2 regions of the Spirillospora sp. NPDC048819 genome follow, and region 1 is predicted to be linked to the other one. Evidence: riboswitches for the same ligand, from Rfam matches in the RefSeq annotation. Region 1 holds a riboswitch; the other holds the start of a gene.
The links. Region 1 has a riboswitch for glycine ahead of gcvP (aminomethyl-transferring glycine dehydrogenase). Riboswitches for the same ligand answer to the same signal wherever they lie in the genome.

Region 1 (14,688 bases):
AGCGCCAGGTGGGCGGGCGGAAGGTAAGCGGCGTTGCCGAAGTCGACCACGACCCGCCAGGCGGGCGCCGCCCTGCCGTGCTCACCGGCCCGCTCGTGCGTGAGGGCCAGATGGTAGGCGGCGCGGGGCCCGTACTCGGGGTCCCCGGTGGCGATCGCGGCCCGGTCCGCCTCCCGCGCCCCGTCCACGTCGCCGGAATCGTCGAGGACGACGGCCAGCCCCAGCGCCGCCTGCGCCCGGCAGGGCGTCTCACCGAGCGCGAGCACCTTCCCGAACAGCAGCGCCGCCCGCTCCGCCTCACCGCTCTCGGCGAGGCTCCGCGCCTCCTCGCACAACTGCGCCGGGTCGTCGGACACACGCTCCGGTGACTCGCTCATCGATCTGCCCTCTGGGGGTCGGGGTCGCCGGAAAGCCTAGCGATCCGCCCCTTCCAGGTCTCGCGACGACACCCGAAATCCCACCAAGATCACACATCCGCTCCCCCCCGACCCCCGCCTCCCACACCACGGATCGTGCGGCCGGAGGCGCCCCAGGCGCCGGAGGTCGCACGACCCGACGAGCCGGGCGACCGCAGCGACACGTCACAGACCTGCAGGGTCACAACTAAGCGAAACCGTGGCGTGAGGATCGACCGGCTCGTGACGGGGGTTCCAGGGGGTCGCCCCCCTGGGAGACCCGCGTTCACTCCTCGAAGGCGTCGGGGGGTGGGCAGGAGCAGATGAGGTTGCGGTCGCCGTAGGCCTGGTCGATGCGGCGGACGGGCGGCCAGTACTTGTCGTCGCGGAGGGCGGGGACGGGGTAGGCGGCCTCCTGGCGGGTGTAGGCGTGCTTCCAGTCGTCGGAGACCAGGCAGGCGGCGGTGTGCGGGGCGTTCTTGAGGGGGTTGTCCTCGCGGTCGTAGCCGCCGTCGGCGACGCGCCGGATCTCGCGGCGGATCTCGATCATGGCGTCGCAGAACCGGTCGAGTTCGGCGAGGTCCTCGGACTCGGTCGGTTCGATCATCAGGGTGCCGGCGACGGGGAACGACAGGGTCGGGGCGTGGAAGCCGTAGTCGATGAGGCGCTTGGCGACGTCCTCGGCGGTGATCCCGGTCTCCTTCGTGATCTTGCGGAGGTCGGCGATGCACTCGTGGGCGACGAGGCCGTTGCGGCCGGTGTACAGGATCGGGTAGTGCGGCGCGAGGCGGGCGGCGAGGTAGTTGGCGCCGACGATCGCGCCCTCGGTGGCGGCGCGCAGGCCGTCCGGGCCCATCATCGCGATGTACGCCCACGAGATCGGCAGGATGCCCGCCGAGCCCCACGGCGCCGCGGAGATGGGGCCGACGCCCGTCTCCGGGCCGGCCTCCGCGCGGAGCGGGTGGTTCGGCAGGAAGGGGGCCAGGTGCTCGCGGACGCCGATCGGGCCGACGCCGGGGCCGCCGCCGCCGTGCGGGATGCAGAACGTCTTGTGCAGGTTGAGGTGCGAGACGTCCGAGCCGAACTCGCCGGGGCGGGCGAGGCCGACGAGCGCGTTGAGGTTGGCGCCGTCCACGTAGACCTGGCCGCCCGCCTCGTGCACGGCCGCGCACACGTCGGTGATCGTCTCCTCGAAGACGCCGTGCGTCGAGGGGTAGGTCACCATGATCGCGGCGAGCCGGCCGCCATGCTCGTCGATCTTGGCGTGCAGGTCGTCGAGGGCGACGTTGCCGCCCTCGTCGCACTTCACGACGACGACGCGCATCCCGGCCATGACGGCGCTGGCGGCGTTGGTGCCGTGCGCGGACGACGGGATCAGGCACACGTCCCGGTGCCGCTCGCCGCGGGAGGCGTGGTAGCCGCGGATGGCGAGCAGGCCGGCGAGCTCCCCCTGCGAGCCGGCGTTCGGCTGGACGGAGACCTCGGCGTACCCGGTGATCTCGGCGAGCGCGCGCTCCAGTTCGCCGATCAGCTCGACGTAGCCCGCGGCCTGGTCGACGGGGGCGAACGGGTGGATGTCCGCGAACTCCGGCCAGGTGACCGGCTCCATCTCGGCGGTGGCGTTCAGCTTCATCGTGCAGGAGCCGAGCGGGATCATGGACCGGTCGAGCGCGATGTCCTTGTCCTGGAGCCTGCGCAGGTAGCGCAGCATCGCGGTCTCGGAGCGGTGCGCGTGGAAGACCGGGTGGGTCAGGTAGGGGCTCTCGCGGCGCAGCGCGTCCGGGAACGCCTCGGCCGCGTCCGCGGCGCCGGCCGCCGGGACGCCGAACGCGTCCAGGACGGCGGTGACGTGCCCGGGCAGCGTCGTCTCGTCGCAGGCGATCCCCACGTGGTCGGCGTCCGCGGGCCGCAGGTTGATCCCGCGTTCGCGGGCCGCGGCGACGACCTCCGCGGCGCGGCCGGGGACGCGGGCGAGGACGGTGTCGAAGAACGCGTCGTGGACGATCTCCACGCCGCCGGCGCGCAGCCCGGCGGCGATCTCGGCGGCGCGGCGGTGGGTCCGCTGGGCGATCGCGGCGAGCCCCTCGGGCCCGTGGTAGACGGCGTACATGCTCGCCATGACGGCGAGGAGGACCTGCGCGGTGCAGATGTTGCTGGTGGCCTTCTCGCGCCGGATGTGCTGCTCGCGGGTCTGCAGCGCGAGCCGGTGCGCGGGGGCGCCGGCGGCGTCGACGGACACGCCGACGAGCCGCCCGGGGAGCTGGCGCTGGATGCCCTCGCCGACCGCCATGTAGCCGGCGTGCGGGCCGCCGAAGCCGTACGGGACGCCGAACCGCTGCGTCGAGCCCACGGCGATGTCGGCGCCGGACTCCCCCGGCGGACGCAGCAGCGTCAGCGCGAGCAGGTCGGCGGCGACGACGACCTTGGCGCCGCGGTCGTGCGCCTGCCCGATGACCGGTTCCAGGTCGCGGACGGCGCCGGACGCGCCCGGGTACTGCAGCAGCACCCCGAAGAAGTCGCCCTCGGGCAGGCCGCCGGCCAGGTCGGCGGTGACGACCTCGATGCCGAGCGGGACCGCCCGCGTCCGCACGACCTCGATCGTCTGCGGGAGGGCGTCGGCGTCGACGAGGAACGTCCCGGGCTCCTTGCGCCTGGAGACGCGGTGGGCGAGGGCCATCGCCTCGGCGGCGGCGGTGCCCTCGTCCAGCATGGACGCGTTCGCGACCGGCAGGCCCGTCAGGTCGGCGACCACGGTCTGGAAGTTCAGCAGGGCTTCGAGGCGCCCCTGGGAGATCTCCGGCTGGTACGGGGTGTAGGCGGTGTACCAGCCGGGGTTCTCCATGACGTTGCGCAGGATGACGGCCGGGGTGATCGTGCCGTGGTAGCCGAGGCCGATCATGGACGTCAGCACGGTGTTGCGGGCGGCGAGTTCCCGGAGCCGGTCCAGCGCGGCGGTCTCGCTCAGCGCGGGCGGCAGGTCCAGCGGCCGGGACGTGCGGATCGCCGCGGGCACCGCGTCGTCGATGAGCGCCTCGATGCCGGAGTAGCCGATGACGGCGAGCATCCGGGCCTGGTCGTCCGGGGAAGGGCCGACGTGCCGGTCGGCGAACGTGGAACGGGGATGCTGCGGCGAGGCCACGGGGGCGAAGAACTGGGCGGTCATGGAGAGCCTCCTGGCTGCTGCGATGCTCAGGTCCGCCGCCGGTGCGGGCCGGCGGCCGGTCTCCCCCTCTGTCATCGGCACCTGAGAGCTTCACCCGCGCGGCGGGGTTTCCCCTTCGGTGAGCCGCCCTTCCCCGCGTGCGGGGACCGACGCCTGCTTTCCAGAGGTGCCTCGCCCGGCGGTCCTTTTGCCTGAGAGGTTCCGGGGAGGTTGCCCCTTCGGCGCCCCACGCTGGCGGCGTGGGGTCTCTCCCGCACAGGGTCGACGGCATGTCCTGGACGAACCCTACCCAAATCCGGGCGCCGCGATCGCCGCGCCCCGCCCGGCGCGGGCGCCCCTGCGGGCGAACCGCTTTACCAATGAGTAGGATGTGAAGGGCTGACCTGGGAGGTAACGGGCCTCGGGGCCTCAGGACGGAGATGGGGCTGCGGGTGCACACGCGACGGCCGGACGGCCGCCGGCCGCTCGACGGCGCGCCGCCGGTTCTGGGACGCTGATCACGATGACGGATGGTCAGGGCGGCGGTACGGCGTGACGCAGACCCACGACGACACGGTGCGTCCCCGGCAGGGCGAGGCGGCCGGTGTGCCCGTCGACGAGCCCGCCCAGCCGGACCGGATCCGCCGCCCGTCGGACGCGATCAGGTTCGCGGCGTCGGTGACCGGCCTCGCGGCGGTGATGCTGCTGGTGTCGTTCGCGCAGGAGACGACGCACGGCCTGCACGCCGACATCCAGGAGGGCACCGCGCACGCGCCCTGGATGCTGCTGTCGCTGGCCACGCTGATCTCCAGCTTCGGCGTGCTGGCCGTGCCGATCGCGTTCGGCATCGAGCGGCTGTTCCACAAGGACGGGACGCGCGTCGCGATCGCGCTGCTGGCCGCCATGATCGCGTTCGGGATCACGGTCGGGCTGGACGACCTCGTGGTGCGGGCGGCGCCCGGCGGCGTCCTGGACTCGCTGATCTGGGGCGGCACGGAGACGGCCCCGATCCACACCGACATCGCCCCCGTGATCGCGTTCGTCAGCGCGGTCGGGATGGCCGGGCGCGCCCGGTGGCAGGCCGCGACCTGGACGATGATCGGGCTGGCGGCGCTGACGGGCCTCACCGCCAACTACGCCTCGGTGTCCGCGCTGGCGGCCACCTTCTTCCTCGGCCGCGCCATCGGGCACGGCACCCTGTACGCGGTCGGCACGCCGAACCCGCGTCCCACGGGCATGGCGGTCGTGGCGGCGCTCGAACGGCTCGGGCTGCGCCCGAAGCGCGCCGCGCGCCTGGACGACCCGGCGGGCGGCGCGGAGGAGACCCGACGGTACGGCGTCGTCCTCGCCCCCTGCCCCGTCGACGGGGAGGGGGACGGCGGCGCCGCGCGGCTCCCGGCGCGGCGCGGCGGCCGCGGCGAATGGGACCTCGAACTCCGCGTCCTGGACCGCGACCAGCAGACCGCGGGGCTGCTGTACCGCGTCTGGCGGCTGCTGCGGCTGCGGTCCACGACGACCGGGCGGGCGCTGCGGTCCCTGCGCAGGTCACTGGAGCAGGAGTCGCTGATGGCCTACGCGGTGGACGCCGCGGGCGCCCGGACCCCCCGCCTGGTCGGCACCTCGGAGGTCGGCACGGAGGCGGCGCTGCTGGCCTTCGAGCACGTGCCGGGGCGGCGGCTCACGGACGTCCCCGGCGAGGACATCACCGATGCGCTGCTGACGGACGTGTGGCGGCAGTTCCGCTCACTGCAGGCGGGCCGGCTGGCGCACCGGCGGCTGCAGGACGAGGCGATCGTGGTCGGCGCCGACGGCCGCGCCTACATCACCGACCTGCGGTCCGGGGAGACCGCGGCGGGCGACCTGGCGCTGCGGCTCGACCTGGCGCAGCTGCTGACGACGCTCGCGCTGCGGGCGGGGCCGGAGCGGGCGGTCCGCACCGCCGCGTCGGTGCTGGGCGGCGAGGCCCTGGCCGCCGCGGTGCCGCTGCTGCAGCGGGTGGCGCTGTCGAGGACGACCCGGACGGCGCTGCGGAGCGACCGGGACCTGCTGACCCGCATCCGGGAGCAGATCGTCCGGCTGAAGCCGGAGACGGAGGTCGCGCCGGCCAGGCTGGAGCGGTTCCGGCCCCGGACGATCTTCAGCATCGTGGCGCTGTCGATCGCGGCCTACATCGTCATCCCGCAGGTGGCGAGCCTGGACGTGGCGACCATGGCGTCCGCGGCGAGCTGGCACTGGGCCCTGGCCGCGCTGGGCGCGGCGGCCCTCACCTACGTCGCCGCGGCGCTCATGCTGATGGGGTTCGTGCCGGAGCGGCTGCCGCTGGGGCGGACGGTGCTGGTCCAGGTCGCCGCGTCGTTCGTGAAGCTGGTGGCGCCGGCGGCCGTGGGCGGTGTCGCCGTCAACACCCGCTATCTGCAGCGCTCGGGTCTGCGGCCGGGCCTGGCGGTGGCGAGCGTCGGCGCGTCGCAGCTGATGGGACTGGTCACGCACATCCTGCTGCTGATCCTCTTCGGGTTCCTCACCGGCTCGACGACGAAGGCGACACAGGATCTCGCGCCGTCCCGCACGATCGTCATCGCGGTGCTGTCGCTGGGGCTGGTGGCGGGGCTGGCGATGACCGTCCCGCGGGTCCGGCGCGTGGTCGCGTCGCGGCTGAAGAGCATGTTCTCCGGTGTGGTGCCCCGGCTGGTGGACGTCCTGCAGACGCCGCGGAAGCTGTTCACGGGGGTGGGCGGGACGCTGCTGCTGACGGCGGCGTTCGTGCTCTGCCTGGACGCCTCGATCCGCGCCTTCGGCGGCTCGCTGCCCCTCACGACCGTCGTGGTGGTCTTCCTCACCGCCAACGCGGTGGGGTCGGCGGCGCCGACGCCCGGTGGTCTCGGCGCCGTCGAGGGGGCGCTGACGCTGGCGCTGACGATCTCGGGGCTCACCGCGGAGACGGCGACGTCGGCGGTGCTGCTCTACCGGCTTCTCACGCTGTGGCTGCCGGTCATGCCGGGATGGGGCGCGTTCACCTACCTGCAGCGGCGGGAGGCGCTCTGATCGCGCGCTCAGCCGGTGCGGCGGGCGCGCCGCCGGCCGGCCAGTTCGTCGTGGGGGTGCTCTGACGGGTCGTCGTCGGCGGCGGCGGCGCGCTCACCGGGTAGTTCCGCGAGGCTGCCCTCCACCTCCTGCCACACCCTTCCGAGCGCTATGCCGAACACGCCCTGACCGCCCTGCAGCAGATCGACGACCTCGTCGGGCGAGGTGCACTCGTACACGCTGACGCCGTCGCTCATCAGCGTGATCTGCGCCAGGTCGCGGACGCCGCGGTCACGCAGGTGGGTGACGGCCGTGCGTATCTGCTGCAGCGAGACGCCGGTGTCCAGGAGCCGCTTCACGACCTTCAGGACGAGGACGTCGCGGAAGCTGTAGAGCCGCTGGCTGCCCGACCCGTGCGCCGGACGCACGCTCGGCTCCACCAGCTTGGTGCGCGCCCAGTAGTCGAGCTGCCGGTAGGTGATCCCCGCGGCCGCGCACGCCGTCGGGCCGCGGTAACCGACATCCTCCGGCGGCGCCGAGACCTGGGTGTCGAAGAGCAGGCCCTGCTCTCCGGCACGCCGGGACGCCATGTGCCTGTCGGGGGTCGCCTTGCCCTCGCCGCTGCTCACCGCCACGCGGACCTCCGGCTTCTATCAGCCCGTGCCGCTTCGTCAAGGGGGTTTGACGAATTACACCACGGGTGTTCCACCAGCACGGTAGGTGCCGGTCAGGGTGTGGTCAACGTTCACCGTCGGCGCGTCGCATGCCCGGATGAACCGGCTTCACGTGGGCAAACTGCGCACCTTCACCGCCTCACCACTCCTACCCCGATGGGCCCCGGGCAAAAACCGCCAGGTCCGGGGCGATGCACAACCAATCGCGGCAGGGCATGAACATGCACACGAGAGTGACATTCCCCACGATCCTCGTATCCCCCGCCGAGCACGGAGCATGCGGACCGGGAACGGCGGGCGTTCGCGGCCCTATCCCGCCCGTCCGAAGTCTTCCGGGGAGATGGTGTCGAGGAACTCGCGGAACTTCTCGACCTCGTCCTCCTGCTCGTCCGGGATGGCCACGCCGGCCTCTTCGAGGACGTCCTCGCTGGCGAAGATCGTGGCGCCGGTGCGCAGGGCCAGGGCGATGGAGTCGGAGGGGCGGGCGCTCACCTCGACGCCGTTGGAGAAGATGAGGTCGGCGAAGAAGATCCCCTCGCGCAGCGCGGTGATGTTGACCGTGCGGAGCTGGACGCTGAGGGCGTCGAGCACGTCGCGGAACAGGTCGTGGGTGAGGGGGCGCGCGGGCAGCACGCCCTGCTGGGCGAAGGCGATCGCGGTCGCTTCGACCGCCCCGATCCAGATGGGCAGGTAGCGATCGCCCTCCGTCTCCTTCAACAGGACGATCGGCTGATTGGAGGGCATCTCGACCCGGACGCCGACGACCTCCATCTGCTTCACTGCGGCTCCCTGCTGGTTCTCGCTGTCTCGATCACCACGTGCAGCGGATCGATTCGTGACCGAACCCTGTAGCCAACGTACACCCAGCCCCGGACAGCTCGCGTTGCCGCGGGTTCGGCAAAATCCTCCGCGGCCGCCATGATCAGCGGTCGAGGCTTTCGCGGAGACCGGCCGACACGAGGGCGGCGTGGAGCCTGACCGACAGGGCGGCGATCTCCCGCGCGGTCTCGGCGGCCTGCTCGTGGGCGCCCCGGCTGCGGCGGCGCAACTGCGGCGCGACCATCTGCTCGATGAGGCCCGCCTGACGGTCGGCGGCGGCCTTGACCGCCCGCAGGTGCCGGACCTCGAAACCGAACTCGCCGAGCGCCGCGGCGGCCCGCGCGATGCTGAGCGCGTCGCCCTCGTAGTGCGCGCCGGTCCTGCGGACGAGACCGTACTCCTCCAGCCTGGCCAGGAGCGCCTCGTCGATGCCGGCGCCGTCCAGGAGCTGGCGGCGGGTCAGCCGGACGGCCGGGTCCTCGGCGGTGGTGTCGGCGGCGACGAGCATGCGGGGGCGGCGCTGCGGCGTGCCGGGGTCGCCGGCGCCGGAGTCGCGGGAGCCGAGCGGCGGGACGCTCTCGCCGCGGTCGCACGCCTCCAGATGCCGCCGGATGACGCGCAGCGGCAGATAGTGGTCGCGCTGCGCCGTGAGGACGAACCGGAGCCGCTCCACGTCGGCGTCGCCGAACTTGCGGTAGCCGGACGGGCTGCGCTGCGGCTCGACCAGGCCCTCGGACTCCAGGAACCGGATCTTGGAGATGGTGATGTCGGGGAACTCGGGCCTGAGCAGGCCGAGGACGTCCCCGATCGTCATCAGGGACCGGGCTGGCTGCGCGTTCAACGCCCCTCCCATCGTCGCCGCGACCCCGTTCTCGTGCTCGCCAGTGCTCGCCCGCGCTCCGCCGGTCAGCCGTGCGCCGGGTTGGTCAGGAAGACCAGCCGGAACTTGCCGATCTGGACCTCGTCGCCGCCCGAAAGCGCGGCCTGGTCGATCCGCTGACGGTTGACGTAGAGGCCGTTCAGGCTGCCCACGTCGCGGACGGAGAACGCGGTGCCCTGGCGGGAGAACTCGGCGTGCCTCCGGGAGACGGTGACGTCGTCGAGGAAGATGTCGCTCTCTGGGTGCCGGCCCGCGGACGTGCGGTCCTTGTCGAGGAGGAAGCGGCTGCCGGCGTTGGGACCCCGCTTGACCACGAGCAGCGCCGTCCCCGGGGGGAGCGCCTCCATGGCCATCTGGTCGGGGCCGACCGGCTCCTCGGCGCCCGCGTCGGTGTCCAGGGCCTCGAACCCGCCGATGGAGATCGTGGACGTGGACTCACCCGGGGACTCGCGGGGAGGCGGCGGCGACGGCGAACTCCGCGTCAGCGGAGTGCCGCAGTTCGAGCAGAAGCGGGCATCGTCCGGGTTGGCGTGACCGCACTGCGTGCAGTAGACGCTCGGCATCGATCGGCTCGGCCTCCTACCATCGGCGTACCGCCGGCGGCCGTCCCGCCGCAGCGGGAGCCGCCTGCGCCACGCGCATCCATCAAACCAACCCACGCCGGGGACCCGCCCCCGACCACGGTCCAACTCACCGGCCGCTCACGCGACGGTCGCCGCAACTTACGCGGGTATTACCCGAGGGGTCAACTGGAACGGTGAGCCGACTGGACCAAACTACATTCGTCGATGATCGCAGGTCTACGCCGCCGCGCGGACGGCTCCGATCGCGACGCCTGTGCCGGGCGCCCGGTTCACCGCTCCCCCCGTTCCCCTCTACGGAGACCGTATCGCGCCGACGGTCACTTTCGCGCGCGGGTTGATCAGGACGGACGCCCCCGTCCCCTGGAGCGTCTTCACCAGGCCGCCGGGGATGTTCAGCGCGGTCGTCATCGTGTGGGGGTCGCCGATGGCCAGGAAGCGGTAGGGGGCGGTGAGGAGCCGCCCGTCGGCCAGGATGCCGTCGGGGCCGTCCAGGAAGTAGGTGTCGACACCGGCGCGCACGTCGTTGACCTGGACGACCTCCGCGCCCGCGTCGCGGAGTTCCTCCAGGGCGTCCAGCAGGTTGATCGCCTTGACGCCGCCGCCGGGGTCGCCGACCACCATCTCTATGCCGGGCCCCTCGGCGGGGAGCGTCCCCGCCAGCAGGCCGTAGGTGGCGGCCCGCTCGCGGGCCTCCTGCAGCGCCGTCCCGCCTTCGGCGTCGCGTTCCAGCTCGGCCTTGGTCTCCTCCAGCTCGCGCAGGTCGCCTCTCAGCCGCTCGGACCGCTGGCCCAGATCGGACAGGATCCCGACGAGCTCGTCCTGCCGGGCGGTGGCGAACGTGGTGTCCCGCTCGGTGGACTCCACCTGGGCGACGACGGCGAAGCCCAGCAGGAGGCACAGCACCCCGCCGGCGAGCTGGCCCCGGCTGACTCGCGGCCTCAACAGCGCGGCGAGCCCGCGCAGGCCGGCGGGCTCCGCCGGGCGCCCTTCGGCGCCGGCGGCCCGGCGCCCTTCCGCGGGCCCGTCTTCGCGTTCGTTCTCGTTCCCCGTCATGCGCCGAAGAGCCTCCGCCGGATGCCCGCCACGTTGGAGAAGATCCGGATGCCGAGGACGACCACGACACCGGTGGACAGCTGGGAGCCGACGCCGAGCTTGTCGCCGAGGAAGACGATCAGCGCGGCGACGACGGTGTTGCCGACGAACGAGACCACGAACACCTTCTCGTCGAAGATGCCCTCCAGGCGGGCGCGGACTCCGCCGAACATGGCGTCGAGCGCCGCGACGATGGCGATCGGCAGGTACGGCTGCAGCCAGAGCGGCACGTCCGGCTGCAGCACCAGGCCCAGCGTCACGCCGATCAACAGCCCGATGAGCGCGATCACTCCCGGGTCACCTCTCTCACGGGCCGTCCTCCTCGCGGGGGACGGCGTAGCGCAGCCGGACCGGTCCCGCGGCGGGCAGCCGCACGTCCGGCGCGCGGCGCGTGCGGTACCCGATCCCGAAGCGCTCCTTCAGCGCCCGGAGCCGCCGGTCGGCGGCCGAGCCGGCGAAGGCGTCCCGCAGGCCGCCGGGGTCGCCCAGCGCCGTCACCTCGTAGGGCCTGGCGAGCGGCCGGTAGTCGACCATGATCGCCTCACCGGCGGTGCGGATCGCGGTCGTCGCCGTGAGCCGCTGGCCGTTGACGGCGATCGCCTCGGCGCCCGCCGCCCAGAGCCCGTTCACCAGGACCTGGAGATCCTGATCATAGACCCGCCCGCCGGGGGCGTCGTGGCCCTGCGCACCGGGCGCATCCGGGTCGGCGCGCGGCGCGTCGTCCAGGGTGACCACCAGTCCCTCGCCGGCGGCGGGCGCGGCGGCGGCCGCGGCGGCCGCGCGGTCGAGCCGGGCGCGGGCGCGGCGGCCGGCGTCGCTGCGGGCCAGCGCCGCGGCGCGCCGCCGTTCGGTCTCGGCGCGGAGCCGGCCGAGCCGGCGCTGCAGGGCGTCGGTCTCGGCGGTGCGGGCGCCGATCTCGCCGACGAGCCGGGAGCGCTGCTCGGCGGCGACGGGCTCGCCGCGGCGCACCTCCGCCCCGGCGACCGCGATCAGCACCCCGGTGAGGACGAGGACGAGCAGGACTCCGCTCCCCCGCAGCCGTCCCCGCCGGGGGCGGGGGCCGCCCGCCCCGCCCGCGCGGCGGGCCCGCCGCGCGGCGGCCTCCGCGTACCCGGGGTCGAGGAGCTCGCCCGCGAACAGATCGGCGAGCAGCGACATGGACGCGTCGGGCCGCCGCCATCCGGGGGCGTCCTCGTCCTGTCGCGCGATCACCGCCCCATCATGGCAAGGGACGGCGGCCGGCGCGGCATCAGCCGTCCCGGGGCATGCGGAGGATGTAACCGACCCGCGGCACCGTGTGGACGAGGCGGGGGCCGCGGTCGTCGAGCTTGCGGCGCAGGCAGCTGACGTAGGTCTGGACGACGCCGTCGCCGCCGTCGAAGTCGTACGGCCAGACGTGGTCGAGGATCTGGCGCTTCGTCAGCACCCGGCCGGCGTTGAGGAGCAGGTAGCGCAGCAGGGTGAACTCGGTGGGGGTCAGGCCGATCGGGACGCCGCCGCGCCGCACCTCGCACGCGTCCTCGTCGAGTTCCAGGTCGGCGATCGTCAGCCGGGCCCGTTCCCGCCCGGAGGGCCGAGCGCGGCGCAGCACGGCGCGGATGCGCGCGACCAGCTCCGCGAGGCTGAACGGCTTGGTCATGTGGTCGTCCCCGCCGGCGGCGAGGCCCTTGATCTCGTCGCCGGCGGCGTCGCGGGCGGCGAGGAACACGACCGGGGCGTCGCAGCCGGCCCGCCGCAGCCGGGCGCGGGCCTCCACGCCCGGCCCGTCCGGCAGCGTCAGGGCCAGGACGATCAGATCGGGGACGAGACGCGGCAGGCTCGCCAGCGCACCGGCGCCGGACCCGGCCACGGCCGTCTCGAAGCCCTCGTAGCGCAGCGCGGTCGCGACGAGCTCCGCCAGGCGGGCGTCGCCGTCCACGACGAGGATCTTGGTGGGGGTCACGGTGCCCAGTCTCCCCACCGACCGCCGCGGGCGCGCAGCGGGCCCTCCGCGGCGCGCCGGGCGGAGCGGATCGGGCGGGCCGGGTCAGGCGGGGGCGGGGCGGCCGAGGCCCATGCGGACGGCGAGGCCGGCGAGCACCGATCCCATCAGGTACCGCTGGGCCCGCTGCCAGCCGGGCCGCCGGGCCAGGAACAGGGCGATGCCGCCCGCGCCGAGCACGATGAGGGCGTTGACCGTGATGGCGACGGTGATCTGGGTGAGGCCGAGCAGCATGCTCTGGACGGCGACGTGCCCGCGCTCGGGGTCGGTGAACTGCGGCAGCAGCGACACGTACAGGATCGCGATCTTGGGGTTGAGCAGGTTGGTGACCAGGCCCATGGTGAACAGCCGGCGGGGCCGGTCGGCGGGCAGGTCCGCGGTGGCGAACGCCGTCCTCCCGCCCGGCCGGACCGTCTGCCAGGCCAGCCACAGCAGGTAGGCCGCCCCGGCGGCCTTGACGACCGTGTAGAGCGGCGGGACGAGCGTGAACACGGTGGTGATCCCGGCGGTGGCGGCGACGACGTAGACCAGGAACCCGGCGGCGACGCCGGCGAGGGAGATCAGCCCGGCGCGCCGGCCCTGCGTCACCGACCGCGACACGAGGTAGATCATGTTGGGGCCGGGGGTGAGGACGAGGCCGAGGGCGATGAGGGCGATGCCCGCCGCGGCGGTGAACGAGATCATAACGCTCCTGACGTACCGAGAGATCCGATGCTAGATGCCGGAGCTTTCTCAGTGCAATAATGAAATTGCTCTCGGTGCAATTAGGAGGCGGGCCCATGGAGGACTACCGGAAGGTCGCGGACGCGGTGGCCGCCGACATGGCGGCGGGCCGGCTGCGGCCCGGCGACCGGCTGCCCCCGCAGCGCGCGTTCGCCCGCGAGCGCGGCATCGCGAACTCGACGGCGAGCCGCGTCTACCGGGAACTGGCGGAGCGCGGCCTCGTGGTGGGCGAGGTGGGGCGGGGCACGTTCGTCCGCGCGGCACGCCGCCCGGCCGGTCCTGCGCTGTCCGGGCCTGCGCTGTCGGAGCCGGCGGACGCGCGCGTCGACCTGGAGCTCGGCCACCCCGAGACGCCCGGGCAGAACGAGCTGATGGCCGCCGGGCTGGAGCGGCTGCTGCGTCCGGACGTCCTCGGGGGGGCGCTCGGGCCCGCCGCCGTCACCGGGACGCCCGCCGCCCGCGAGGCCGCGGCGGCGCTGCTGGCCGCGCCGGGCTGGCGGCCCGGCCCGTCCGGCGTCCTGTTCGCCGGGAACGGGCGGCAGGCGATCGCGGGCGCCGTGGCGGCCCTCGTGCCGCCCGGCGGGAGGCTCGCGGTCGAGGCGGTCACCTACCCGGTGATCAAGGGGATCGCGGCGCGGCTCGGCGTGACGCTCGTCCCGGTCGAGGTCGACGAGCACGGCCTGTGCCCGGACGCCCTGGCCCGCGCCCACCGCGGCGCCCCGCTCGGCGCCGTGTACGTCCAGCCGACGCTGCACAACCCGTACGGGACGACGATGCCGCGGGAACGCCGCGCCGAATTGGCGGGCGTCCTGGAACGGCTCGGCCTCCACGCGATCGAGGACCGCGTCTGGGCGTTCCTCCGGGAGGACGGTCCCGCGCCGCTCGCGGCGTCGGCGGCGGACCGCACCGTGCTCGTCGACAGCCTGTCCAAGCGTCTCGCCCCCGGGCTGAGCATCGGGTTCGTCGTCCCGCCCGCCGCGCTGGCCGGGCGTGTCGCCGCGGCCCTGCGCTCCGGTGCGTGGGCGCCGGCCGGGTTCGCGCTGGAGGCGGCGTCCGGCTGGATCGCCGACGGCACGGTCGAGTCGGTGACCCGCGCCAAGCGCGCGGACGCCGCGTCCCGCCTGCGGCTCGCCGCCGAGCGGCTCCCGGGCGCCGCCGTCCCGTCCGGCCCGTCGTACTTCTGCTGGTGGGACCTGCCGCCCCGGTGGCGCGCGGAGACCTTCGTGGCGGCGGCGGCGCGGCGCGGGATCGCCGTCACGCCGGGCGCCGCCTTCGCCGCCGGGACCGGGTCCGCCCCCCGCGCCGTCCGCGTCGGGCTCGCCTCCCCGCCCCTGCGGACCCTCGCCGCAGCCCTCGGCGTCCTCGCCGAGATCGCCG
Region 2 (14,688 bases), on a different contig from region 1:
TGGGCGAGCGCCAGGCCGCCGTCGACATCGACCTCGTCGTCGAGTACGGGCTGTCCATCCCCGACCTCGCCGGCGCCGTGCGCACCAACGTCGTCAACGAGGTCGAGCACATGTGCGGCCTGGAGGTCGTCGAGGTGAACATCACCGTGGACGACGTCCACGTCGCCGGTGAGGATGTGGACGAGCGGCCCGAGGAGCCCCGGGTTCGATGATCGCCTGGACGAACGACGCGGGCCTGTTCCCGCAGCCCAGGTCCGCGGCCGACACGTACCGCCGCCACAACCCGGCTCGGGACGACCACCGTCCGCACCCGCGCCCAGACGATTCCGTGCCCCGTGGACTTGGTGAGGGATCGTCCGGCGGGATCGGCCCGGGTTCGTCTCGTGAGCGCGGCCCGGGATCGTCCGGGGGGCCTGGCGCGGAAGCTGATGGTGTGGTGAGGGGCATGGGCGCACAGGCCGGGGTCGGGGCTGAGGGGCCGCAGGCGGTCGCCGGTTTGGCCGAGCGGGTCGCCGAGGCGGCCATGACGTGTCCGGACGTGCTGGGGCTGACGGCCGGTCCGCGCGGCTGGATCGCGACGTATCGGGCCGGGCCGCCGCTCGCGGGCGTTGCGGTGCGTTCCGGTGAGGTCGAGGTCGGGGTCGTCGTCCGGTACGGACGGCCGTGTGCCGAGATCGCCGACGACGTCCGGCGGGCCGTGCGTCCGCTGGCAGGTCGGCGGCGGGTCGACGTACTGATCGGGGACCTGGCCGATGACGGCTAGCGCGGACGCCCGGTGGGCCCGCCCCGCGGCCGGCCGGGGAGCGCCGCACCGGCTCGCCCGCGCCCGCGGGCGGCCCGCCGGGCGGAGCGCCTGCCGGACGAAGGCGGGTGACCGCCGTACCGGCGGCGGCCCGGACGCGAGGGGGAGATCGGGATGGACATGAGACTGCTGTGGCCGCTCGTCGGGATGGCCTTCGGGGTGGCGCTCGGGTTCGCCGGCGCGTTCGGCGGGTTCGGGCCGTTCTTCATCGTCCTGTTCCTCGGCGCGCTCGGCTTCCTGGTGGGCCGCGCCGTCGAGGGCGATCTCGACCTCGGGCGGCTGATCGGCACCGGCCGGCGGTCGCGATGACGGCCGCGGAGCGGGGCAGCACGACGATCAGTGAACGGGCCGTGGCGCGCATCGTGGCCGAGGCCGCGGGGGAGGTCGAGGAGTCCGGCGGAGTCGGCCGGAGCGTCCTCGGCGTGCCTGTCCCCGGGCGCCGTCCGGCCCGCACCGAGGTCCGGGTGAACGGGGACATCGTCACCGCCAGGGTGGCGATGTCGGTGGCCTACCCGATGCCGGTGCGCGAGGTCGCGCGGCAGGTGCGCGAGAGCGTGCGCGGACGGGTGGCGGAGCTGACCGGCCTCACCGTCCGGCAGGTGGACATCGACGTGTCCGAGCTGGGGAGCGCGGCATCGCGCGAGAGGACCGTGCTGTGACCGTGCAGGCCGCGCCTCGGACCACCGAAGAGCGGCGTGAGCCGAAGGGCAGGACGCGCAAGGCCGACCGTGCGGCGAAGCGCGCGTTCCACTCGCGCCGGGTGCGTCCCGCCATGGTCGGTGCGCTGCTGCTCACGGCGGCGGGCGTGCTGACGGCGATCGAGGTCATCTCGGCGCTGCTCGACCGTCCGGCGCGGATCTTTCCGTACGGGTGGGTGCGGGACGCGGCGTGGGACGACTGGTACGCACTCGCGATCTTCGGCGCCCTGGCGCTGCTCGGCCTGGTCTTCTTGCTGGCGGCGCTGCTGCCGGGCAGGTCCCGGATGGTCCCGCTGCACGGCCGCGATCCGAGCCTGATGATGGGGGTGAGCAGACGCGGGCTCAAGCGCGCCGTCGCCGCGGCCGCCGAGGAGGCGCCGGGGGTGTCGGGCGTGCGGCGGGTCCGGCTGCGCCGCCGCCGGGTGAAGGTGGTCGCGAAGACGCCCGTGCGCGAGCCCGCCGGGCTGGACGAGGGCGTCACCGCGGCCGTGCGCGACCGGCTCGACCGCCTTGAGCCGCTGCCCGGCCGGTCCGTCCGGGTGCGGCTGACGCATCAGGGGACGTGATGGACCGCCGTCCCGCGCGCATCAACCGCACCGGCCTGACCCTGCTCGGCGCCGTCCTCGCCGCCGCCGGGGGCGCGGGCCTCGCCCGGGGCCTGGGCGCCTTCGGGGACGGGCGGGCCTCTTCCCCGGTCCTCACCGGCGGGGCGCGCCGCTTCGCCGAGGACAACGCCTGGTTCTGGCCGGCCGTCGCCGCCGCGGCGGTCGTCCTGGCGCTGCTGGGGCTGGCGTGGCTGCTCGCGCAGGGACGCACGGGGAAACTGCCGGGCCTCGCGCTGGAGCCGGACGCCGAGGCCGGGACGACGCGGTTGTCGGCCAAGGCCCTCGCCGGCGCGCTCGAGGCCGAGATCGGCGAGTATCCGGGCGTGCGCAAGGTGCGGGCCCGGCTGGTCGGCTCGTCGAGGCGGCCCGAGCTGCGGCTGAACGTCGCCTACGAGCGGCTCGCGGACCCCGCCGAGCTGCGCCGGCGCGTCCAGGACGAGGCCGTCCCGCACCTGCGGGCCGCTCTGGAGCGTGATTCGGTGCCCACGGTGGTGCGGCTGCGCCTGGTGCCCGGAGAGCAGTCCCCGACCGTCATCTGATCCTTGACGACACTTTGGTATCCATTGAGGGCTTTGTGGAGGTATTGGGGTTAATGTCCGAAGTGAACGTGACGTCGAGGGCAGAGGAGGCATGCTTGTCCGACCTTGAAGTCTCGGGCGGCTCCACCACGGGGTCCTTCGACGTATGGAGGGATCAGACGGACCACAGCATGGGCCCCTCCCGCTGAGCGGCCCGACCGCCCGGGGGTCACGACGGTATACGCCGTGACCCCCGGGTTCCGTCTGTCCGGGCGCTTCGCCGCGTCCGTCACGAAGCGCCGTGCCTGTCCCGGCCGTTACGCTGATCCGATCATGGGTGACTACTTCCAGACGCTGGTGGACGTGCAGGCCGGCCCCGACGAGGCGGAGCGTCTGGCACGGGACGTGCTGGACTGGCTCGTCGCCTCGGGCGTCGTCGCCGCCGGGCGCACCGACTGCGTCCTGGGCGCCGATCTCGGGCACCCGCCCGGTCCGCGTGCCGATGCGGTGCTGGACGGCGAGGGGTATCCCTCCTGGCGGGACCTCTGGACGAACGGCCTCGACATCGCGACCGGGCGAAGTGTGTTCGACGCGGGACAGGGCGAGCCCAGCGCCGTCTCCTGTCCTCATTGCGCCACCACGATCGAGCTGGTCGACGAGGGCTACGAGCTCGTCCGCGAGGCCTGGGAACCCTTCGGCGAGGCGATGACGGAGTGGTCTGAGGGGCGCGACGGCATCATCGCCTGTCCCGCTTGCACGCGCGCCGTCGAACCGGCCGCGTGGCGGTGGGCGGACGACTACTTCGCCTTCGGGCATCTCGGGTTCACGTTCTGGAACTGGCCGCCGCTGCGGCCCGAGTTCGTCGCCGAGTTCACTCGCCGCCTGGCGGGGCATCGCACGGTGCTGCTCGACGGGAAGCTCTGAGTTCCGGGGACGTCCCCTTCCACGCGGGTGTGAGGCAGAGCACCGGGGAGTAGGTTGTGTTTTCCAACTTACTGATCGCATACTTCGATAGTGAGTTGGAAAACGCAACGGAGGTGAGGTCATGCGGGACGCGGTGATCGTGGAGGCGGTGCGCACCCCCGTGGGCAAGGGCAAGCCCAACGGGATGCTGCACGAGGACTACCCGGCCGACCTGCTGGCACGCACGCTGAAGTCGCTGGTCGAACGCGCGGGCATCGACCCGGCACAGATCGACGACGTCGTGGGCGGTGTCGTCACCCAGGTCGGCGACCAGGCGCTCAACATCACCCGCACGGCCGTCCTGGCCGCCGGGTTCCCCGAAAGCGTCCCCGCGATGACCGTCGACCGGCAGTGCGGCTCGTCCCAGCAGGCCCTGCACATCGCGGCGCAGGGCGTGCAGAGCGGCGCGTACGACATCGCGATCGCGTGCGGCGTCGAGTCGATGTCGCGGGTCCCGATGGGGTCGAACGTGCTGCCCGGCAGCAACCCGTACGGGACGATGCTCGGCGAACGCTACCCGGACGGCCTCGTCGGCCAGGGCATCAGCGCCGAACTCATCGCCGCCCGCTGGGACCTGTCCCGCGAGGAACTCGACGCCTACGCCCACGAGTCGCACCGGCGCGCAGCCGAGGCGTGGAAGAACGGCGAGTTCGACCGCGAGGTCGCCTGGCCGGGGCAGCGGGACGAGACCGTCCGCCCCGGAACGTCCCCGGAGATCCTCGCCGGGCTCAAGCCCGCCTACTACGACGAGCGCACGGCCGAGCGGTTCCCCGAGATCGGCTGGAAGATCACCGCGGGCAACGCGTCCCCGATCAACGACGGCGCCGCCGCCGTCCTGGTCATGGGCGCCGACGTCGCCGAGCGCCTCGGCCTGCGCCCCCGCGCCCGCTTCCACGCGTTCGCCGTGACCGGCGACGACCCGCTGCTGATGCTCACCGCGATCATCCCGGCGACCGAGAAGGTCCTCGACAGGGCCGGCCTCGCACTAGCCGACATCGACCTGTTCGAGGTGAACGAGGCGTTCTCACCCGTCGTCCTCGCCTGGCAGCGCGAGACCGGCGCCGACCTCGCGCGCGTCAACGTCCGCGGCGGCGCGATCGCCATCGGCCACCCCCTCGGCGCCAGCGGAGCCCGCATCATGACGACGCTGCTGCACGCCCTCGAAGACCGCGGCGGACGATACGGCTTGCAGACCATGTGCGAGGCCGGCGGTCTCGCCAACGCCACCGTCATCGAGCGGCTCTGACAGACGAGCCGACCAGACCCCACAGCCGGTGCGGACCCGGCTCGGCGCCGACCGGCACCGGGCAGTCCCGTCGCCGCGTCCTCACACCCGCGCCGCCCTCGCACCCGCGCCGGCCTCGTGCCCCGTGCCGGCCTCGTGCCCCGTGCCGGCCTCGTGCCCGTGCCGTCCTCGTGCCCGTGCCGTCCTCGTGCCCGTGCCGTCCTCGTGCCCGCGCCGGCCTCGTGCCCGTGGGTCCTCGTGCCCGCGGGGTCCTCGTGCCCGTGGCGTCCTCGCGCACGCGCCGGCCCGGCCCGTGGGCGGCGAGGGCATCAGACCGGCGAAGGCAGGCGGGCAGCGGACTAGGCTTCCCGGTATGCCGAAGGACGCCCATCCACGCGAGTGTTCGGTCGCCGACACCCTGGACCTGGTCGGCGAACGCTGGAGCCTTCTCGCGATCCGCGAACTCAGCTACGGGGTGCGGCGCTTCGACCAGATCGTTCGCAACACTGGCGCGTCCCGCGACATCCTTGCGTCCCGGCTCCGCAAGCTGGAGGCGAACGGCATCATCCGCCGCGAGCGCTACAGCGACCACCCGGTCCGCCACGAGTACCACCTGACGCCCGCGGGCGTGGAACTGTGCGACGTCCTGCTCGTCCTCATGAAGTGGGGCGACCGCCACCTGCATGCGGACGACCCGCCCGTCCGCTGGCAGCACTCCTGCGGCCACCCGGTCAGCCCCATGGTCATCTGCCGCCACTGCGGCAACGAGGCCCGCCGGGGCGCCCACTCACCCACCGGCCGCGGCACCGTCACCTCCTGACCCGGCCCGCGCCTGCGAGGGCCAGAGCGCGCAACGAGGCAGGACGAGATCGGCGCTTGCGACCGCCGAGCCCCGGGCCGGCTCCCGCGCGCCGATCTCCCGCCCGGGAGGCGCGCCCATGACGGGACGGCGCACTCAGCCGCTCCCGTGCCCGAGGATGAACCCCGCACCATCGGTGCGCATCTCACACAGGAAGTGGGCCGGCCACGGACAGGCTCGGCCCTGCTGCTTGGAGAAGGTGAGCCCGATAGCAACGAGCGAAGGTGCGGGGCGCGACTACGGGTGGCTCGTATTCGGCGTTCTGTTCCTCGTGGCGGCGCCGTTCCTGGGCCTGTCCGCTTGGGGACTGTTCGCCAACGGCAAGGCCTGGGCGGCGACCTACGGCATGACCGGGACTTCCGGGACGGTGACCATCACGGGCCTGAAGCACAATGGCGGACATAGGTCACCGTCGACGTGCCAGGGGGATTTTCTGCCTGATCGAGGCGTTGGCACACCCGGCGTCAAGGTGGAGCACTCCGGCGAATGCCGGCGGGACCGGAGGCTGCCCGCACGGCTGGCCGGCGGGACGGCGTACGAGCCCGGGGCGTGGAGTTGGAGCCGCCTCGTGACGACCTTGCTGAGCACGGTGCTCTTCCTGCTCGCCGGACTCGCGACGTTCGCGTTCGGTGGTTCCTTCCTGCAACTGGGCGTGCGGCACTTCAGACGTCCGGAGTGAACCCCGTCAGCCGGGCCCGCCGCCGAAGCTGATCTCGTTGCCTTCCGCGTCCCGGTAGGTCACCTTGGTCACGCCGTTGTCGTACGTCTCGCGCTCCGCGGGTTCGATGCCCCGCCCGGCGATCCCGGCGACCCGGTCGTCGAGGTCGCTGACGAACGACAGCACCATGGCGTTCCCCGCCCGTTCCGGTTCCTGCACGATGTAGATGTACCGGTGCTCGGCCACCTCCCACACCGCCTCGATGTCGTTCGGCAGAAACGACGGCGGCCCGCCGAAGAACCGCTCGTACCACGGCAACGCGGCGCCGTAATCGGTGACGGGAATGCCGGCGAAGAGATCCAGTGCCATGTCGTCCTCACTGTGGAGCCGATGTGTCGCCGATACCGACCTCCACGACGCCGCGAACTCATCGCCGCCGACGAAGGCAGCCCACCCGACCCGCCGGAGGTGCTCAGGAAAAGGAGCATGACCGATGTGCACCCCGTGCGTGGCAGCGACGGCACCGGAACGTGACCTGTACACGATGACGGGTCGGTAGCGTCGGCGTCCGGGATGCCGCGACGGGCGATCGACCGGCCCGCGCGAACGGTGATCAGACAGCCGCCTTGAAATATCCGTCTGGTGTGCGGGTACCGCTCGGTGGTCGGCTTTTCTTCGGCCGTGTGTCTTGTTCGGGTGCGCGCCGATCGTCTAGTTCATGAGGGCGGACGTCCCAGCCCAGAAGGAGGTGGAGGCACCGTGCCGGACGAGGACAAGAAGCGAGCAGCGCACCGAGCCCTGGTGGATCGCGTGCTGAGCGGAGAGGGCAGGGCGTCGGCGGAGCAGCGGGCGCGTGCCTTCGCCAACGACGGCCTCCCCCCACCGCTGGACGCGCTGATCGGCAAGGTCGCCGACAGCCCGGCGCAGGTCACCGAGGCGGACCTGGCTGCGGCGAAGGCGTCGGGCTGCACCGAGGACCAGCTTTTCGAGCTGGTGATATGCGCCGCGGTCGGCCAGTCCGCCCGGCAGTATGAAGCCGGACTGGCGGCCCTGGCCGAAGCGGCCGTCCAGGGGAGGCCGGGTCATGCGACTTGACATCCTCGACCACGGCTACCGCCGCAGGACCAAACTGCTGTTCGCGCTCATCCGGCGGTTCTCCGGGCACCCGGTGCCGGACGCCGCCAGGCTGGTCTTCTACCGGCCCGGCTTCTACGGTGCCCGCGCCAAGGAGTTCACCCATGAGGCGATGCGCGGGCCGTCCGACTGGTCGGTGGGCGACCGGGAGCTGATGGCGGCCTACGTGTCCAAGGTGAACGAGACCGCGTTCTGCATCCGCGCGCACACCGCGACCGCGAGCCAGGCGTACCAGGACGGGCCGCGGGTCGCGGCGGTGCTGGCCGACCTCGAATCCGCGCCCGTCGAGGAGCCGCTGCGGGCGACGCTGCGGATGCTCGGCAAGCTGACCCGGGAGGGAAAGGTCGGCGCCGAGGACATGCGGGAGGTGCTCGCCGCCGGTGTCTCACCCCAGCAGGTCAAGGACGCGCTGGCGGTCTGCGCCGCCTTCAACGTCACCGACAGGCTCGCCGACGCCTTCGGGTTCGAGGTGCTCAGCCCCGAGGGCTTCGAGGCAGGGGCAAAATACCTGCTCAAACGCGGCTACCGGTAGCGAGCCGCACGCAACCGGCCTCCGCCGGTCAGCATTCGATGACGTTGACGGCGAGGCCGCCTCGGGACGTCTCCTTGTACTTGTCGAGCATGTCGCGGCCGGTGTCGCGCATGGTTTTGATCGCCTTGTCCAGGGAGACGAAGTGGCGGCCGTCGCCGCGGAGGGAGATGCGGGCGGCGCTGATGGCCTTGATGGCGCCGACGGCGTTGCGTTCGATGCAGGGGACCTGGACGAGGCCGCCGACGGGGTCGCAGGTGAGGCCGAGGTTGTGCTCGATGCCGATCTCGGCGGCGTTCTCGACCTGCTCGGGGGTGCCGCCGAGGACCTCGGTGAGGCCGGCGGCGGCCATGGAGCAGGCGGAGCCGACCTCGCCCTGGCAGCCGACCTCGGCGCCGGAGATGGAGGCGTTCTGCTTGAACAGGACGCCGATCGCGCCGGCGGTCAGGAGGAACCGGACGATGCCGTCGTCGTCGCAGCCGGGGACGAAGCGGTCGTAGTAGTGCAGGACGGCCGGGACGATGCCGGCGGCGCCGTTGGTGGGGGCGGTGACGACGCGGCCGCCGGCGGCGTTCTCCTCGTTGACGGCCAGCGCGAAAAGGGTGACCCAGTCCATCGCGTGGAGCGGGTCGGACGCCTTCTCGGTCGTGAGCTGGCGGTGCAGCTGGGGTGCGCGGCGGCGTACCTTCAGGCCGCCGGGCAGGAGGCCCTCGCAGGTGCAGCCGCGGGTCACGCAGGCGCGCATCACCTGCCAGAGGTTCAGGAGGTCGTCGTGGATCTGCCGGGACGTCCGGCCGAACGCCTTTTCGTTCTCCAGCATGAGGGCGGAGATCGACAGGCCCGTCTCCCGGCAGCGTTCGAGGAGTTCGGCGGCCGTGTCGAAGGGGTGGGGGAGGGTGGTGTCGTCGGGTTTTATGCGGTCGGCGCCGGTGGCGTTCTCGTCCACGATGAAGCCGCCGCCGACGGAGTAGTAGACCTTTGTGCGCAGTTCGCCGCCCGAGGAGTCGAGGGCCGTGAAGCACATGCCGTTGGGGTGGCCGGGCAGCGATTTCTTGCGCTCGAAGACGAGGTGTTCGTTGACCACGAAGGGGATTTCGTGGTCGTTGAAGAGGCGCAGAACTCCGCGTTCGCGGATTCTTGCAAGGCGGTCGTCCATCCCGTCGACGTCGACGAGTTCGGGTTTGTCGCCTTCGAGGCCGAGGATGACGGCCTTGTCGCTGCCGTGGCCCTTTCCGGTGAGGCCCAGGGAACCGTAGAGGACGGCCTGGACGGACGCGGTCTTCTCCAGCAGTCCGTCCTGGTGCAGGCCGCGGGCGAAGCGGTGTGCGGCGGCCATCGGGCCGCCGGTGTGGGACGAGGACGGGCCGATCCCGATTTTGAACAGGTCGAAAACGCTGATGGCCATTGCTACTCCGTTGTAGCTTGCGCCCCCTCCCGGGGTGGCAGGGGGCGCGGCGACGTCACAGGTTCGGGTACAGGGGATGCTCGTCGGCGAGGGCCTTCACGCGCGCCGACAGGGCGTCGCGGTCGAAGTCGGGCTGGAGGGCCAGCGCGATGATGTCGGCGACCTCGGCGAAGTCGGCGGTGGTGAAGCCGCGGGTGGCGAGGGCGGGCGTGCCGATCCGCAGGCCCGAGGTGACCATCGGCGGACGCGGGTCGTTCGGGACGGCGTTGCGGTTGACGGTGATGCCGATGCCGTGGAGGCGGTCCTCGGCGTCGCGGCCGGTGAGGTCGGAGTCCACGAGGTCGACGAGGACGAGGTGGACGTCCGTGCCGCCGGTCAGGACCCGCACGCCGGCCTTGGCGGAGTCCTCGGCGAGCAGGCGTTCTGCGAGGAGCTTGGCCCCTTCGACGGTGAGGGACTGGCGGGCGCGGAACTCGTCCGAGGCGGCGATCTTGAGGGCGACGGCCTTGGCGGCGATCACATGCTCCAGCGGGCCGCCCTGCATGCCGGGGAACACCGCGGAGTTGATCTTCTTGCCGTACTCCTCGCGGGCGAGGATCAGGCCGCCGCGGGGGCCGCCGAGCGTCTTGTGCGTGGTGGTCGTGACGATGTCCGCGTACGGGACGGGCGACGGGTGCAGCCCCGCGGCGACGAGGCCGGCGAAGTGCGCCATGTCGACCATGAGAAGGGCACCGCACGCGTCCGCGATCTCCCGGAACGCGGGGAAGTCGAGCTGCCGCGGATACGCCGACCAGCCCGCCACGATCATCTTGGGACGGTGCTCGGCCGCGAGGGACGCCACCTCGTCCATGTCGACCAGGCCGTCCTCCGCGCGGACGTGGTAGGGCACCACGTTCAGCGTCTTGCCGGAGTAGTTCAGCCGCATCCCGTGGGTGAGGTGCCCGCCGTGCGCGAGGTCGAGGCCGAGGATCGTGTCGCCGTGCTGGAGCATCGCGAAGTACACGGCCGTGTTGGCCTGCGCGCCGCTGTGCGGCTGGACGTTCGCGTGCTCGGCGCCGAACAGCGACTTGGCGCGGTCGATGGCGAGCTGCTCGGTGACGTCGACGTGCTCGCAGCCGCCGTAGTAGCGCCGGCCGGGGTAGCCCTCGGCGTACTTGTTGGTGAGGACGGAGCCCTGCGCCTCCAGGACGGAGACCGGCGCGAAGTTCTCCGAGGCGATCATCTCGAGGGTGGACTGCTGCCGCCTGAGCTCGGCGGCGACGGCCGCGGCGACCTCCGGGTCGGCCGTGGCGAGCGAATCGTTCAGGCTCAAGATCAGCTCTCCTCGATCAGCTTGTCGTAGGCGGCGGAGTCGAGCAGGTCGCCCGGCTCCTCGGAGATGCGGACCTTGAAGATCCAGCCCTCGCCGTACGGGTCGTCGTTGATGACCTTGGGCTCGTCCACCACCGAGCCGTTGATCGCGGTGATCTCGCCGCTGACGGGGGAGTAGATGTCGCTGACGGACTTGGTCGACTCGATCTCGCCGCAGGGCTCGCCCGCCTCGACGGCGTCGCCCTCGGACGGCTGCAGCTCGAGGTAGACGATCTCCCCGAGGGCGTCGGCGGCGTGCGCGGTGATGCCGATGGTGACGATGCCGTCCTCGCCACCGAGGCCGGACACCCACTCGTGCTCTTCGCTGTAGCGGAGCTGCTCCGGAACGCTCACGATCACTTCTTTCTCTCTCAGGAACGCTTGTAGAACGGCAGGGACACCACGTCCACCGGCTCCTGCCGGCCGCGGACGTCCACCGCGAGGTCCGTCTCCTCGACGCCGCTGTCGAGGTACGCCAAGGCGATCGGCGTGCCCAGTGTGGGCGACGGGGCGCCGCTCGTCACGATCCCGCACGGCGTGCCGCCGGACGTGACGACCTGATACCCCTTGCGCGGCGCGCGACGCCCGCGCGCGACAAGTCCCACGAGCCTACGGCCCGGCGGGGTCTGCGCCTGCGCCGCCAGGGCGGTCTTCCCGACGAAGTCGCCCGCCTTGTCCAGCTTCACGATCCGGCCGAGGCCCGCCTCGAACGGCGTGGTCTCGGCGGTCAGCTCGTTGCCGTACAGCGGCATGCCCGCTTCGAGACGCAGCGAGTCGCGCGCGGCCAGCCCGGCGGGGACGACGCCGTCCACCCCGGCGAGCGCCTTCCACACCGCGACGGCGTCGGACGCGTCGACGAACAGCTCGAAGCCGTCCTCGCCGGTGTACCCGGTGCGGGCGATGAGGGCGTCGACGCCCGCGACCCGCCCGGCGAGGACCGCGTAGTACTTGAGGTCGCCGACGGCCGCGTCGGTGAACCCTTCGAGAATTTCCTGGGAACGGGGACCCTGCAGCGCGATCAGGCCGTAGGCGCCGGAGCGGTCCTCGACGGCCGCCTCGAAGGCCGCGGCCCGTTCGGTCAGCGCCTCCCGCACGACATCGGTGTTGGCGGCGTTCGCGACGACCATCCAGGTGGCGTCGGCGAGCCGGTAGACGATCACGTCGTCGAGGACGCCGCCGTCCTGCCCGCAGACCATCGTGTAGCGGGCCTTGCCCACCGGCATCGACGCGAGGTTGCCGACCAGCGCGAAGTCGAGCGCCGCGCCCGCCCCCGGCCCGGAGACGAAGATCTCCCCCATGTGCGACAGGTCGAACAGCCCCGCTCCGGTGCGGACGGCCTGGTGCTCGGCGGTCTCGCTCGCGTAGCGCAGCGGCATCAGGTGGCCGGCGAAGTCGACGAGGTTCGCGCCGAGGTCCTGGTGGACGTCGTACAGCGGCGTCTTCTTCGCGGTCGGTTCGGCGGACATCGGATCGGCTCCTTCGTCACGGGCGCGTGTGGTCCATCGTCCCACTCGCGCACCGGGCGGTTCGGTGCCTCCCCCTCTGTCATCGGCGCCTGAGAGATTCACCCGCCACCGGGGCGGGCTTTCACCTTCGGCGGGGGACCGGGTCCCCGCTTTCCAGAGGTCGCCGTACCCGTGCGGTCCATGGGCCTGAGAGGTTCCGGGGAGGATTTGCTCCTTCGGCGTCCCTGGCCGGCTGCGAGGGACTCTCCCGCACGGGATCATCGGCGTCCAGCATCCTAGGGCATCGCCCCCGACGCCGCGAGGGTCAGCGCGGCGCCGTGGGCGGGGATTCCGACAGCGCCTTCATGCACGTGCGCAGGGCCGTCATCCGCTTCTTGATGTCCTGCTCGGTCGGGGTGGACGTCGGGTGCGGGCTCGGCAGCTCCACCCCCTGCTTGCGCATGCAGTCGCTGAACGCCTTGGCCGCCTCCGACTGCGGGGGCGGCGACGGCAGGACCGTGTTCCCCTGACCGGACGAAGCGGACGACGGCGCGGGCGGCGACGTCTCCGCGGCCCCGCCACCGCCGTCGTCGGAGCCGCCGCATCCGCCTGCGCCGAGAGCGAGCACCAACGCCAGGACCGCTATATGACCGCGCTTCAAGGCAGAACCTCCGTGCACCGGGGTGGGGGCGCCATGGTCGCAGGCGAAGCGTCCCGGGAATAGCGCGGAGTGTGCCAATCCCGGGCGCCCCGCTTAGCAGCACACCTCAAAACGGGGTCGCGAATGGCCCCGGCAGCCTTGCGCGGTGGTTCAACCAAATCGGAGCCTGTGACGTACTCTGAGTTGGTTGCTGTTGACCACCCCCCGGTGAGCGGGGTGCATGAACCGGAGGGGCTAGCCGCATGGCATACCTGGCTGGAGCGTTGATTCTGTTCTTCGGCCTGCTGGTGTCCATCGCGCTGCACGAGCTCGGGCACTTCTCGTTCGCCAAGCTGTTCAAGGTGCGGACCACCCAGTTCATGGTCGGGTTCGGGCCCACGATGTGGTCGTGGCGCCGCGGCGAGACCGAGTACGGGATCAAATGGATTCCGCTCGGCGGCTACATCCGGATGATCGGGATGCTGCCACCGCGCAAAGGAGACGCCCCGGGCACGATCCGGCAGGCCAGCACCGGCCCGTTCCAGGGGCTCATCGAGTCCGCGCGCGGGGTGGCGCTGGAGGAGGTCCGGCCGGGCGACGAGGACCGCGTCTTCTACGGCAAGAAGTGGTGGCAGAAGCTGCTGATCATGTCCGGCGGGCCCGCGATGAACCTGCTGCTGGCGGTGGTCTTCTTCGCGATCCTGCTGATGGGCATCGGCACGAACCAGCCGCAGCCGGTGATCCGGGAGGTCGCCCAGTGCATGGTGCCGGCGAGCCAGTCCGAGCTCACCGAGTGCCCGGCGAACGCCGCGCCGACCCCGGCGAAGCAGGTCGGGCTGCAGGCCGGTGACCAGATCGTCGTGTTCGACGGCAAGAAGATCGACGACTACCGGGAGCTGCAGGAGCTGATCCGCGGGGCGGGCGGCCAGACCGTGCCGATGACCGTCGAACGCGGCGGGCAGGACGTGAAGCTCAACGTCCCGATCACCCGCAACCAGATGTACCACCTGGAGGACCGGGAACGGATCGTCGAGGTCGGGTTCCTCGGCATCACGCCGACCAGCGCCGTCGAGCGGCAGGGCCCCGGCGCGGTCGCGAGCACGATGGGCGACCTGACCGCCCGCACCGCGGGAGCGCTGGTGCGGATGCCGGAGAAGATGGTCGGCATCTGGGAGGCGGCGTTCGGCGGGGAGAAGCGCGACCCGAACGGGCCGATCGGGGTCGTCGGCGTCAGCCGGATCGGCGGGGACGTGGCCGCGTCCGACACCCTCACCGGCGCCGAGAAGGTCTCCTACTTCGTGATGCTGCTCGGGTCGCTGAACCTCGCGGTCGGGATGTTCAACCTCGTCCCGCTGCTGCCGCTGGACGGCGGGCACATCGCCGGCGCCCTCCTGGAGGCGATCAAGAAGGCGTTCGCCAAGCTCTTCCGCAGGCCCGACCCCGGCTATGTGGACGTCGCCAAGGCGTTGCCGGTGACCTATGTGATGGCGGCCGTCCTGATCGTCATGGGCGGGCTGCTCATCTACGCCGACCTCGTCAACCCCGTCCGGTTCACGGGTTAGCGGGCAACGCGCCGGTCTTCAGGAAGCCGTCCAGCGCGGCGAGGTAGGGCTCTATGTCCAGGCCCTGCTCGGCCAGCCACGCGTCCGACCCGTAGGTCCCGGTGTAGCGTTCGGCGCCGTCGCAGATCAGCGTGACGACGCTGCCGCGCTCCCCGTTCGCCCGCATCTGCGCGATCAGCACCGCCGCGCCCCACATGTTGGTGCCGGTCGAGCCGCCGACGTCGCGGCCGGTGACCTCGCTCGTCCAGCGCATCGCCGCGACGGACGCCGCGTCCGGCACCCGGATCATCCGGTC

Region 2: another riboswitch for glycine. It lies ahead of gcvT (glycine cleavage system aminomethyltransferase GcvT); the one in region 1 lies ahead of gcvP (aminomethyl-transferring glycine dehydrogenase).

The regions. Positions count from the first base shown of each region.
Region 1 covers NZ_JBEZGN010000043.1:4,598-19,285, forward strand. Annotated here, with positions in the region: gene AB0C35_RS38820 (tetratricopeptide repeat protein) at 1-377, opposite strand, end outside; gene gcvP (aminomethyl-transferring glycine dehydrogenase) at 682-3,558, opposite strand; glycine riboswitch at 3,620-3,727, opposite strand; glycine riboswitch at 3,728-3,822, opposite strand; gene AB0C35_RS38830 (lysylphosphatidylglycerol synthase transmembrane domain-containing protein) at 4,090-6,579, shown strand; gene AB0C35_RS38835 (MerR family transcriptional regulator) at 6,588-7,193, opposite strand; gene AB0C35_RS38840 (bifunctional nuclease family protein) at 7,542-8,012, opposite strand; gene AB0C35_RS38845 (MerR family transcriptional regulator) at 8,155-8,892, opposite strand; gene AB0C35_RS38850 (FHA domain-containing protein) at 8,958-9,494, opposite strand; gene AB0C35_RS38855 (DUF881 domain-containing protein) at 9,807-10,568, opposite strand; gene AB0C35_RS38860 (small basic family protein) at 10,565-10,897, opposite strand; gene AB0C35_RS38865 (DUF881 domain-containing protein) at 10,914-11,819, opposite strand; gene AB0C35_RS38870 (response regulator transcription factor) at 11,857-12,549, opposite strand; gene AB0C35_RS38875 (LysE family translocator) at 12,634-13,272, opposite strand; gene AB0C35_RS38880 (PLP-dependent aminotransferase family protein) at 13,368-14,688, shown strand, end outside.
Region 2 covers NZ_JBEZGN010000035.1:84,753-99,440, forward strand. Annotated here, with positions in the region: gene AB0C35_RS35165 (Asp23/Gls24 family envelope stress response protein) at 1-212, shown strand, start outside; gene AB0C35_RS35170 (hypothetical protein) at 446-763, shown strand; gene AB0C35_RS35175 (hypothetical protein) at 932-1,111, shown strand; gene AB0C35_RS35180 (Asp23/Gls24 family envelope stress response protein) at 1,108-1,461, shown strand; gene AB0C35_RS35185 (DUF6286 domain-containing protein) at 1,458-2,066, shown strand; gene AB0C35_RS35190 (alkaline shock response membrane anchor protein AmaP) at 2,066-2,644, shown strand; gene AB0C35_RS35195 (hypothetical protein) at 2,957-3,547, shown strand; gene AB0C35_RS35200 (thiolase family protein) at 3,669-4,832, shown strand; gene AB0C35_RS35205 (helix-turn-helix domain-containing protein) at 5,185-5,631, shown strand; gene AB0C35_RS35210 (hypothetical protein) at 5,861-6,349, shown strand; gene AB0C35_RS35215 (VOC family protein) at 6,356-6,697, opposite strand; gene AB0C35_RS35220 (hypothetical protein) at 7,088-7,423, shown strand; gene AB0C35_RS35225 (hypothetical protein) at 7,413-7,994, shown strand; gene AB0C35_RS35230 (L-serine ammonia-lyase) at 8,023-9,396, opposite strand; gene glyA (serine hydroxymethyltransferase) at 9,452-10,708, opposite strand; gene gcvH (glycine cleavage system protein GcvH) at 10,711-11,100, opposite strand; gene gcvT (glycine cleavage system aminomethyltransferase GcvT) at 11,118-12,212, opposite strand; glycine riboswitch at 12,377-12,472, opposite strand; gene AB0C35_RS35250 (hypothetical protein) at 12,517-12,852, opposite strand; gene AB0C35_RS35255 (site-2 protease family protein) at 13,095-14,393, shown strand; gene AB0C35_RS35260 (PLP-dependent cysteine synthase family protein) at 14,383-14,688, opposite strand, start outside.